DNA from 3 places in the Alkaliphilus sp. B6464 genome. Region 1 is predicted to be linked to each of the others. Evidence: a T-box and tRNA genes for the amino acid it is inferred to sense, from the RefSeq annotation. Region 1 holds a T-box; the other regions hold tRNA genes.
The links. A T-box is a leader RNA that pairs with one kind of tRNA and senses whether it is charged. The one in region 1 lies ahead of thrS (threonine--tRNA ligase), so its partner is inferred to be a tRNA-Thr.
Positions count from the first base shown of each region.

Region 2: it has a tRNA-Thr gene. The T-box ahead of thrS (threonine--tRNA ligase) is inferred to sense a tRNA for this amino acid. The anticodon was not compared.
Region 3: it has a tRNA-Thr gene. The T-box ahead of thrS (threonine--tRNA ligase) is inferred to sense a tRNA for this amino acid. The anticodon was not compared.

Region 1 covers NZ_CP058557.1:2,124,816-2,128,058, forward strand. The annotation lists gene ytxC (putative sporulation protein YtxC) at 1-1, shown strand, start outside; gene HYG84_RS10405 (DUF445 domain-containing protein) at 183-782, shown strand; T-box leader at 949-1,163, shown strand; gene thrS (threonine--tRNA ligase) at 1,333-3,243, shown strand.
Region 2 covers NZ_CP058557.1:2,319,044-2,322,286, forward strand. The annotation lists rRNA gene HYG84_RS11410 (23S ribosomal RNA) at 1-187, shown strand, start outside; rRNA gene rrf (5S ribosomal RNA) at 359-475, shown strand; tRNA gene HYG84_RS11420 (tRNA-Asn) at 481-555, shown strand; tRNA gene HYG84_RS11425 (tRNA-Leu) at 563-651, shown strand; tRNA gene HYG84_RS11430 (tRNA-Met) at 727-802, shown strand; tRNA gene HYG84_RS11435 (tRNA-Met) at 807-883, shown strand; tRNA gene HYG84_RS11440 (tRNA-Glu) at 893-967, shown strand; tRNA gene HYG84_RS11445 (tRNA-Val) at 974-1,049, shown strand; tRNA gene HYG84_RS11450 (tRNA-Asp) at 1,055-1,131, shown strand; tRNA gene HYG84_RS11455 (tRNA-Thr) at 1,216-1,292, shown strand; tRNA gene HYG84_RS11460 (tRNA-Gly) at 1,298-1,371, shown strand; tRNA gene HYG84_RS11465 (tRNA-Lys) at 1,391-1,466, shown strand; tRNA gene HYG84_RS11470 (tRNA-Cys) at 1,486-1,560, shown strand; tRNA gene HYG84_RS11475 (tRNA-Arg) at 1,565-1,641, shown strand; tRNA gene HYG84_RS11480 (tRNA-Tyr) at 1,711-1,795, shown strand; tRNA gene HYG84_RS11485 (tRNA-Leu) at 1,868-1,950, shown strand; tRNA gene HYG84_RS11490 (tRNA-Gly) at 2,035-2,109, shown strand; tRNA gene HYG84_RS11495 (tRNA-His) at 2,118-2,193, shown strand; tRNA gene HYG84_RS11500 (tRNA-Gln) at 2,199-2,275, shown strand; tRNA gene HYG84_RS11505 (tRNA-Lys) at 2,280-2,355, shown strand; tRNA gene HYG84_RS11510 (tRNA-Ser) at 2,365-2,453, shown strand; tRNA gene HYG84_RS11515 (tRNA-Ser) at 2,505-2,596, shown strand; tRNA gene HYG84_RS11520 (tRNA-Pro) at 2,605-2,681, shown strand; tRNA gene HYG84_RS11525 (tRNA-Ile) at 2,709-2,785, shown strand; tRNA gene HYG84_RS11530 (tRNA-Phe) at 2,815-2,890, shown strand; gene HYG84_RS11535 (ribonuclease H-like domain-containing protein) at 3,095-3,243, opposite strand, start outside.
Region 3 covers NZ_CP058557.1:581,014-584,256, forward strand. The annotation lists tRNA gene HYG84_RS02730 (tRNA-Asp) at 1-33, opposite strand, end outside; tRNA gene HYG84_RS02735 (tRNA-Val) at 39-114, opposite strand; tRNA gene HYG84_RS02740 (tRNA-Met) at 134-210, opposite strand; tRNA gene HYG84_RS02745 (tRNA-Phe) at 215-290, opposite strand; tRNA gene HYG84_RS02750 (tRNA-Ile) at 304-380, opposite strand; tRNA gene HYG84_RS02755 (tRNA-Pro) at 386-462, opposite strand; tRNA gene HYG84_RS02760 (tRNA-Trp) at 467-542, opposite strand; tRNA gene HYG84_RS02765 (tRNA-Ile) at 576-652, opposite strand; tRNA gene HYG84_RS02770 (tRNA-Pro) at 678-754, opposite strand; tRNA gene HYG84_RS02775 (tRNA-Ser) at 764-855, opposite strand; tRNA gene HYG84_RS02780 (tRNA-Ser) at 908-996, opposite strand; tRNA gene HYG84_RS02785 (tRNA-Lys) at 1,005-1,080, opposite strand; tRNA gene HYG84_RS02790 (tRNA-Gln) at 1,085-1,161, opposite strand; tRNA gene HYG84_RS02795 (tRNA-Arg) at 1,165-1,241, opposite strand; tRNA gene HYG84_RS02800 (tRNA-Gly) at 1,250-1,323, opposite strand; tRNA gene HYG84_RS02805 (tRNA-Thr) at 1,329-1,405, opposite strand; tRNA gene HYG84_RS02810 (tRNA-Asp) at 1,464-1,540, opposite strand; tRNA gene HYG84_RS02815 (tRNA-Val) at 1,546-1,621, opposite strand; tRNA gene HYG84_RS02820 (tRNA-Glu) at 1,628-1,702, opposite strand; tRNA gene HYG84_RS02825 (tRNA-Asn) at 1,708-1,782, opposite strand; rRNA gene rrf (5S ribosomal RNA) at 1,788-1,904, opposite strand; rRNA gene HYG84_RS02835 (23S ribosomal RNA) at 2,076-3,243, opposite strand, start outside.

The DNA of each region.
Region 1 (3,243 bases):
AACATCTATCCCCCAAAAACAGGGGGTTTTTTACGTCTATTATGGACATCATATTTATATCGTGATATAATTCTTTCTATAGTATAGGAATGTGTCCTTTTTTATCCTATTTTGTTGGATAAGAGAGAATACTTTCATATACTTATATTTATATTTAAGGTATATATAGGAGAGATAAAATTATGGTCGTACAATTACTAATATTAGCTATAGTAGGTGGCGTTATAGGTTGGATTACAAATCTATTAGCAATTAAAATGTTATTTAGACCCTTTCAGCCCGTTAGTATTCCTTTAATTAATTTTAAGATACAAGGACTTATACCAAAACGTAAAGCAGAAATAGCAAGAAGTATAGGGCAAACTGTGGAAACTGAGTTATTATCAATAGAAGAAATTATCGATAAATTAGTTAAAAGCAATAATAAAGATGAAATTTTAATATTACTTAAAAACAAGATAACAGTAATTGTTGCAAATCACCTTCCTTCTATTATTCCATCTACTTTTAAAGGAATGATTTCAAAATATATTAATGATGTAATAGATGAAGAAGGCGATAAAATAATTACAGAGGCTATAGAAAAAATGATTGAGAAGGCTACTACTAGTATAGAACTTAGTAAAATGATAGAAGATAAAGTAAATGAGTTTGAGATGGAAGAACTAGAGAGAATAGTTGTTAATATAGCGAAAACTGAACTAAAACATATTGAAGTATTGGGTGGTATACTTGGTTTTATAATTGGTATTTTTCAAGGTATAATTATTTTATTATTGTAAATTATGCTGTTTCTACTGCTGTTGCAATAGTCGGCTTATCTTATGGTGCTGTGATTTCTGCAGGAATGCAAGTATTCATCAAATGTTTTTAAAAAATTGATAATTAACTTGACAAAATTGGTATTAACTATTATAATTATGGAAATATTATAAAATAACTCAATATTTTATTGCATTGAAGGGGAAGAGTAAATTAGTCCCAATATTAAGAGAGGAAGCATCGTGGCTGAAAGTGCTTCTATATATGGATAGTTGAAAACTACCTCTGAGCTGTTACCTATTAGCTAAATGGTGAAAGGATAACCGGTGACTCCGTTACAGTCCCAAAAGTGGAAATATCAATTTAGGTGGAACCGCGGGAATATATCTCTCGTCCTATTAGTTTTAATAGGATGAGGGATTTTTTTATTGTACATTATAAAATAATAATCTTCTAATTATTGAGGGTTTATAGAAAAGTGAAAAGTTGGGGATATTTCAAGTGTAATAGTATCAGATAACTTTTATATAAAGTTTAAAACAATAAAAATAAAGAATAGGAGGAATAACTATGTCAAAAGTAAATGTTAAACTAAAAGATGGTTCAGTTCGTGAGGTAGAGAAGGGAACATCTATATTAGATTTTGCAAAACAGATTAGTGAAGGGCTTGCACGTGTAGCTATAGGTGCAGAATTGAATGGAGAAAGTGCTGACTTAATGACTACTATAGAAGAAGATTGTAATTTAAATATTTTAAGGTTTGAGGACGAAAATGGAAAAGACTTTTTACGTCATACAAGTTCTCATATTCTAGCTCAAGCTGTTAAACGACTTTATCCAGGTACAAAGCTAGCTATTGGACCATCTGTAGATAATGGATTTTATTATGACTTTGACTCTGATCATACTTTTACACCAGAGGATTTAGAAAAGATTGAAAAAGAAATGCAAAATATAGTTAAGGAAGATCTAGCTTTAGAAAAATTTGTTCTTCCTAGAGATGAAGCAATAGATTTTGTTAAAAAACAAGGTGAAGATTACAAAGTGGAATTAATTCAAGATCTGCCAGAGGATGAAACAATATCCTTCTATCGTCAAGGTGACTTTGTAGATCTTTGTGCAGGACCTCACGTGCCTTCTACAGGAAAAGTAAAAGCGATTAAACTTTTAAATATTGCAGGCGCATACTGGAGAGGTAGCGAAAAGAATAAAATGCTTCAAAGAATTTATGGAACATCCTTTACTAAAAAAGCCGATTTAGAAGAATATCTTAATAGATTAGAGGAAGCTAAAAAGAGAGATCATAGAAAAATAGGTAAAGAGCTAGATTTATTCAGCTTAAATGAAGAAGGACCAGGTTTTCCATTCTTCCATCCAAAGGGAATGGTTATCAGAAACATACTAGAGGATTTCTGGAGATCAGAACATGTAAAACGTGGTTATGATGAAATAAAAACACCTGTTATTTTAAATGAGCAGCTTTGGAAACAATCAGGACACTGGGATCACTATAAAGAAAATATGTATTTTACAAATATTGATGATATGAATTATGCTGTAAAACCAATGAACTGCCCAGGATCTATTTTAATGTTTGATAGAAAAAAACATAGTTATAGAGATCTTCCTATTAGAATGGGTGAGTTAGGATTAGTTCATAGACATGAATTATCTGGAGCTCTACATGGACTTATGAGAGTTCGATGCTTTACACAAGATGATGCTCATTTATTTATGCTACCAGAACAAATTAAGGACGAAATAATTGGAGTAATAGATTTTGTTGACTATGTATATAATACTTTTGGTTTTAAATACCATATAGAGTTATCTACAAGACCAGAGGATTCTATGGGATCAGACGAAGATTGGGAAATAGCTACAAGCTCACTAAGAGCTGCTCTTGAAGAAAAGGGTTTACCATATAAGATTAATGAAGGTGACGGGGCATTCTATGGTCCGAAGATCGATTTCCATTTAGAAGATTGTATTGGACGTACATGGCAATGTGGAACAATTCAATTAGACTTCCAAATGCCTCAAAGGTTTGACCTATCCTATGTTGGAGCTGATGGTGAAAAACATAGACCAATTATGATTCATAGGGTAATTTTTGGAAGTATCGAAAGATTTATTGGTATTTTAATCGAACACTACGCAGGCAAGTTCCCAACATGGCTTGCTCCAGTTCAAGTTAAAATACTACCAATTACAGATAAGCACCTTGAGTATTCATTAAAACTTGAAAAAGAAATGAAGCAAAAAGGAATCCGTGTGGAAGTAGATACAAGAAATGAAAAGATAGGATATAAAATAAGAGAAGCACAACTTTCAAGAGTTCCGTATATGTTAGTAATTGGAGACAAGGAAGTAGAATCAGGAGAAGTAGCAGTTAGATCTAGAGATAAAGGTGATTTAGGTGCTGTAACAGTAGACAACTTTATTAATGATACTATTAAAGAAATTGAAGAGAAAAGATAA
Region 2 (3,243 bases), 190 kb from region 1:
CGCTGGGTAGCTAAGTGCGGAAGGGATAAGTGCTGAAGGCATCTAAGCACGAAGCCCCCCTCAAGATAAGATTTCCCACTCCGTAAGGAGGTAAGACCCCAAGAAGACTACTTGGTTGATAGGCCTAGGGTGTAAGTGCAGCAATGTACTTAGCTGATAGGTACTAATAGGTCGAGGGCTTGACCAAATATATTCTAACATTGTATAGTTTTGAGGGAATAATTTTCTCTTGACATATTACTTATTAAAGTGGTATGATTAAAATCCAGTTGAAATACAACTTGATTTTAATTTGAAGGAAACTCGGCTAACGCTGAGTACTCCATTCACACCAAATTAAAGATTTGGGTGATTACAATATCGTGGCAATAGCGAAGGGGTCACACCTGTTCCCATACCGAACACAGTAGTTAAGCCCTTCAGCGCTGATGGTACTTGGCGGGAAGCTGCCTGGGAGAGTAGGTCGCTGCGATATTATGTTCCAGAGTAGCTCAATGGTGGAGCACCCGGCTGTTAACCGGTAGGTTGGAGGTTCGAGTCCTCTCTCTGGAGCCATAAGTGCGCCGAAGTGGCGGAACTGGCAGACGCACAGGACTTAAAATCCTGCGGTCCTTCAAGATCGTACCGGTTCGATTCCGGTCTTCGGCACCATTTTTAAAATGAAACTCAGCTAATGCTGAGTATTCCAATCAAACTAAATCAAAGATTTAGATGATTGAAACATATCGCGGGGTGGAGCAGTTGGTAGCTCGTCGGGCTCATAACCCGAAGGTCACAGGTTCAAGTCCTGTCCCCGCAACCAATTTGGCGGCATAGCTTAGTTGGCTAGAGCGTTCGGTTCATACCCGAAAGGTCACAGGTTCGACTCCTGTTGCCGCTACCAATTAATATTGGCCCCTTGGTCAAGCGGTCAAGACACCGCCCTTTCACGGCGGTAACAGGGGTTCGATTCCCCTAGGGGTCACCAAATTTTGGGCGCATAGCTCAGCTGGGAGAGCACCTGCCTTACAAGCAGGGGGTCACAGGTTCAAGTCCTGTTGCGCCCACCAAAATTGGCCTGGTAGTTCAGATGGTTAGAATGCCAGCCTGTCACGCTGGAGGTCGAGGGTTCGAGTCCCTTCCAGGTCGCCAATTTTAATATATTTTTAAAAGGTAACTCAGCATTTGCTGAGTACTGTAATCACACCAAATCAAAGATTTGGGTAATTACAGCATGCTGGTGTAGCTCAGTTGGCCAGAGCAGCTGATTTGTAATCAGCAGGTCGCGGGTTCGAATCCCATCACCAGCTCCATATATGCGGGTGTAGTTCAATGGTAGAACGTCAGCCTTCCAAGCTGATCGCGAGGGTTCGATTCCCTTCACCCGCTCCATTTAATTCGAAAATAACAGGGTCCATTAGCTCAGTCGGTAGAGCACCTGACTTTTAATCAGGGTGTCCCGCGTTCGAGTCGCGGATGGATCACCATGATTAAGTAATTTAAGATGGCGACATAGCCAAGTGGTAAGGCAGAGGTCTGCAAAACCTTTATTCCCCAGTTCAAATCTGGGTGTCGCCTCCAAAATGCGCTCATAGCTCAGCTGGATAGAGTGTCTGACTACGAATCAGAAGGTCGGGAGTTCGAATCTCTCTGGGCGCACCATCTGTTTGTTGATGTAGATTGATTGTATAAACAAATTGAGATTTATGATTAACGATACAATATAAATATGGAGGGGTTCCCGAGCGGCCAAAGGGGGCAGACTGTAAATCTGTTGTCAGCGACTTCGAAGGTTCGAATCCTTCTCCCTCCACCATTTTAAAAAGAAACTCAGTGAATGCTGAGGACTCTAATTACATCAAATCAAGGATTTTAGTAATTGAAATATGCGGGTGTGGCGGAATTGGCAGACGCACTAGACTTAGGATCTAGCGGGAAACCGTGGGGGTTCGACTCCCTTCACCCGCACCATTATTGTAAAACGTTTCAAGGAAACTCAGCTAATGCTGGGTATTCAACTCACACCAAATTTAAAAAATTGGGTGATTGAAGCATGCGGAAGTGGCTCAGTGGTAGAGCATCGCCTTGCCAAGGCGAGGGTCGCGGGTTCGAGTCCCGTCTTCCGCTCCATTATTATGGTGGATGTAGTCAAGTGGTTAAGACACAGGATTGTGGCTCCTGCACTCGTGGGTTCGACTCCCATCATCCACCCCAAGTTTTGGGATATAGCCAAGTCGGTAAGGCAACGGACTTTGACTCCGTCATTCCGCAGGTTCGAGTCCTGCTATCCCAGCCATTTTGACCCATTAGCTCAGTCGGTAGAGCACCTGACTTTTAATCAGGGTGTCCCGCGTTCGAGTCGCGGATGGGTCACCAACTAATAATGGAGAGGTGTCCGAGTGGTTTAAGGAGCTGGTCTTGAAAACCAGTGACTCCGCAAGGGGCCGTGGGTTCGAATCCCACCCTCTCCGCCATTATTATTGCATTATATATTAAATGAGTGTATAATGTAGATATCCTAAAATGGAGAAGTACTCAAGTAGGCTGAAGAGGACGGTTTGCTAAACCGTTAGGTCGCGTAAGTGGCGCGCGGGTTCGAATCCCGCCTTCTCCGCCATTTTAAATCCGGGTGTAGCGCAGTTTGGTAGCGCACATGGTTTGGGACCATGGGGCCGGGGGTTCGAATCCCTCCACCCGGACCAGGTACAATTATATACTCATAAAAGTGAGGGCCTTTAGCTCAGTTGGTCAGAGCGTCCGGCTCATAACCGGCAGGTCCGGGGTTCGAGTCCCTGAAGGCCCACCATTTTCATTGTACAAGAAAGTACAAAACAAGCCCAGATAGCTCAGTCGGTAGAGCAGGGGACTGAAAATCCCCGTGTCGGTGGTTCGATTCCGCCTCTGGGCACCAGAAAAAGAACTGATATTTTATGTATCAGTTCTTTTTATTATTGTTTAATGAGGCTCTTTGTCAATAGTTGGGGTAGGATTATCAGTAATCCTGCTCCATTATTGCATTTGAGCCTATTTTAATATGAGCATAGGGTTCTACATGTTTTTGGGTACACTAAATAAACCTAACTAAAATATAGGAACTTTATGGTATTTATATTTATTATTTAGGGAATATAGATTTTAAAATAATAGAAAGCAGTTCTCCTATTAAGTGAATGTTAAGATGTCCGCCGAGCTTTAAAATCATCAGTCTATTGGGAAAGTATTTTTCGCTATAATAATCACTTTTATTAAATAGTGATTTAGATA
Region 3 (3,243 bases), 1.5 Mb from region 1:
GGCTGGCATTCTAACCAACTGAACTACCGGACCAAATTTGGTGGGCGCAACAGGACTTGAACCTGTGACCCCCTGCTTGTAAGGCAGGTGCTCTCCCAGCTGAGCTATGCGCCCTTATAGATAAGATTAAACATGGTAGCGGCAACAGGAGTCGAACCTGTGACCTTTCGGGTATGAACCGAACGCTCTAGCCAACTAAGCTATGCCGCCATTATGGTGCCCAGAGGCGGAATCGAACCACCGACACGGGGATTTTCAGTCCCCTGCTCTACCGACTGAGCTATCTGGGCTTGTACAATCAAATGGTGGGCTCAAGTGGACTCGAACCACCGACCTCACGCTTATCAGGCGTGCGCTCTAACCACCTGAGCTATGAGCCCACAATTGGTCCGGGTGGAGGGATTCGAACCCCCGGCCCCATGGTCCCAAACCATGTGCGCTACCAAACTGCGCTACACCCGGAAACTGGCAGGGGTGGCAGGACTTGAACCCACGACACGTGGTTTTGGAGACCACTGTTCTACCAACTGAACTACACCCCTATATTTACACATTACTTTAAATTATTTTTAAAATGGTGGGCCTTCAGGGACTCGAACCCCGGACCTGCCGGTTATGAGCCGGATGCTCTGACCAACTGAGCTAAAGGCCCTCATTTTTTTAGTATTTTATATAACTGGTCCGGGTGGAGGGATTCGAACCCCCGGCCCCATGGTCCCAAACCATGTGCGCTACCAAACTGCGCTACACCCGGAAAGTATAATGGCGGAGAAGGCGGGATTCGAACCCGCGCGCCACTTACGCGACCTAACGGTTTAGCAAACCGTCCTCTTCAGCCTACTTGAGTACTTCTCCATTTTTAGAATACCTATATTATACACCCATTTTATATATAATGCAATAATAATGGCGGAGAGGGTGGGATTCGAACCCACGGCCCCTTGCGGAGTCACTGGTTTTCAAGACCAGCTCCTTAAACCACTCGGACACCTCTCCTTGATTGTTGGTGACCCATCCGCGACTCGAACGCGGGACACCCTGATTAAAAGTCAGGTGCTCTACCGACTGAGCTAATGGGTCAAAATGGCTGGGATAGCAGGACTCGAACCTGCGGAATGACGGAGTCAAAGTCCGTTGCCTTACCGACTTGGCTATATCCCATTATGGCGTACCTACAGGGATTCGAACCCCGGACACATGGCTTAGAAGGCCATTGCTCTATCCTGCTGAGCTATAGGTACATGTTTAATGGAGCGGGTGAAGGGAATCGAACCCTCGCGATCAGCTTGGAAGGCTGACGTTCTACCATTGAACTACACCCGCATATATGGAGCTGGTGATGGGATTCGAACCCGCGACCTGCTGATTACAAATCAGCTGCTCTGGCCAACTGAGCTACACCAGCATACTGTGATTACAGTACTCAGCAAATGCTGAGTTACCTTTTAAAAATATATTAAAATTGGCGACCTGGAAGGGACTCGAACCCTCGACCTCCAGCGTGACAGGCTGGCATTCTAACCATCTGAACTACCAGGCCAATTTTGGTGGGCGCAACAGGACTTGAACCTGTGACCCCCTGCTTGTAAGGCAGGTGCTCTCCCAGCTGAGCTATGCGCCCAAAATTTGGTGACCCCTAGGGGAATCGAACCCCTGTTACCGCCGTGAAAGGGCGGTGTCTTGACCGCTTGACCAAGGGGCCAAAGTTGGCTCCAGAGAGAGGACTCGAACCTCCAACCTACCGGTTAACAGCCGGGTGCTCCACCATTGAGCTACTCTGGAACATAATATCGCAGCGACCTACTCTCCCAGGCAGCTTCCCGCCAAGTACCATCAGCGCTGAAGGGCTTAACTACTGTGTTCGGTATGGGAACAGGTGTGACCCCTTCGCTATTGCCACGATATTGCAATCACCCAAATCTTTGATTTGGTGTGAATGGAGTACTCAGCGTTAGCCGAGTTTCCTTCAAATTAAAATCAAGTTGTATTTCAACTGGATTTTAATCATACCACTTTAATAAGTAATATGTCAAGAGAAAATTATTCCCTCAAAACTATACAATGTTAGAATATATTTGGTCAAGCCCTCGACCTATTAGTACCTATCAGCTAAGTACATTGCTGCACTTACACCCTAGGCCTATCAACCAAGTAGTCTTCTTGGGGTCTTACTCGCTTACGCGATGGGAAATCTTATCTTGAGGGGGGCTTCGTGCTTAGATGCCTTCAGCACTTATCCCTTCCGCACTTAGCTACCCAGCGATGCTCTTGGCAGAACAACTGGTACACCAGAGGTGCGTCCATCCCGGTCCTCTCGTACTAAGGACAGCTCCTCTCAAATTTCCTGCGCCCGCGACGGATAGGGACCGAACTGTCTCACGACGTTCTGAACCCAGCTCGCGTACCACTTTAATGGGCGAACAGCCCAACCCTTGGGACCTACTACAGCCCCAGGATGTGATGAGCCGACATCGAGGTGCCAAACCTCCCCGTCGATGTGGACTCTTGGGGGAGATAAGCCTGTTATCCCCGGGGTAGCTTTTATCCGTTGAGCGATGGCCCTTCCACTCGGAACCACCGGATCACTAAGCCCGACTTTCGTCCTTGCTCGACCTGTATGTCTCGCAATCAAGCTCCCTTTTGCCTTTACACTCTACGCACGATTTCCGACCGTGCTGAGGGAACCTTTGGGCGCCTCCGTTACTTTTTGGGAGGCGACCGCCCCAGTCAAACTGCCCACCTGACAGTGTCCCAAGACTGGATTCACAGTCTATGGTTAGAACTTCAGTACTACAAGAGTGGTATCCCAACGATGACTCCACTGAGACTGGCGTCCCAGCTTCTAAGTCTCCCACCTATGCTGTACATGTAGCACCGAAATCCAATGTCAAGTTGCAGTAAAGCTCCACGGGGTCTTTCCGTCCTGTCGCGGGTAACCAGCATCTTCACTGGTATTACAATTTCACCGGGTCTATTGTTGAGACAGCGCCCAAATCGTTACGCCTTTCGTGCGGGTCGGAACTTACCCGACAAGGAATTTCGCTACCTTAGGACCGTTATAGTTACGGCCGCCGTTTACTGGGGCTTAAGTTCATTGCTTCGCAGATGCTAACAATTCCCCTTAACCTTCCAGCACCGGGCAGGCGTCAGCCCCTATACGTCGTCTTTCGACTTAGCAGAGACCTATGTTTATGGTAAACAGTCGCTTGGGCCTATTCTCTGCGGCCGGTTGAGGCTTACAGA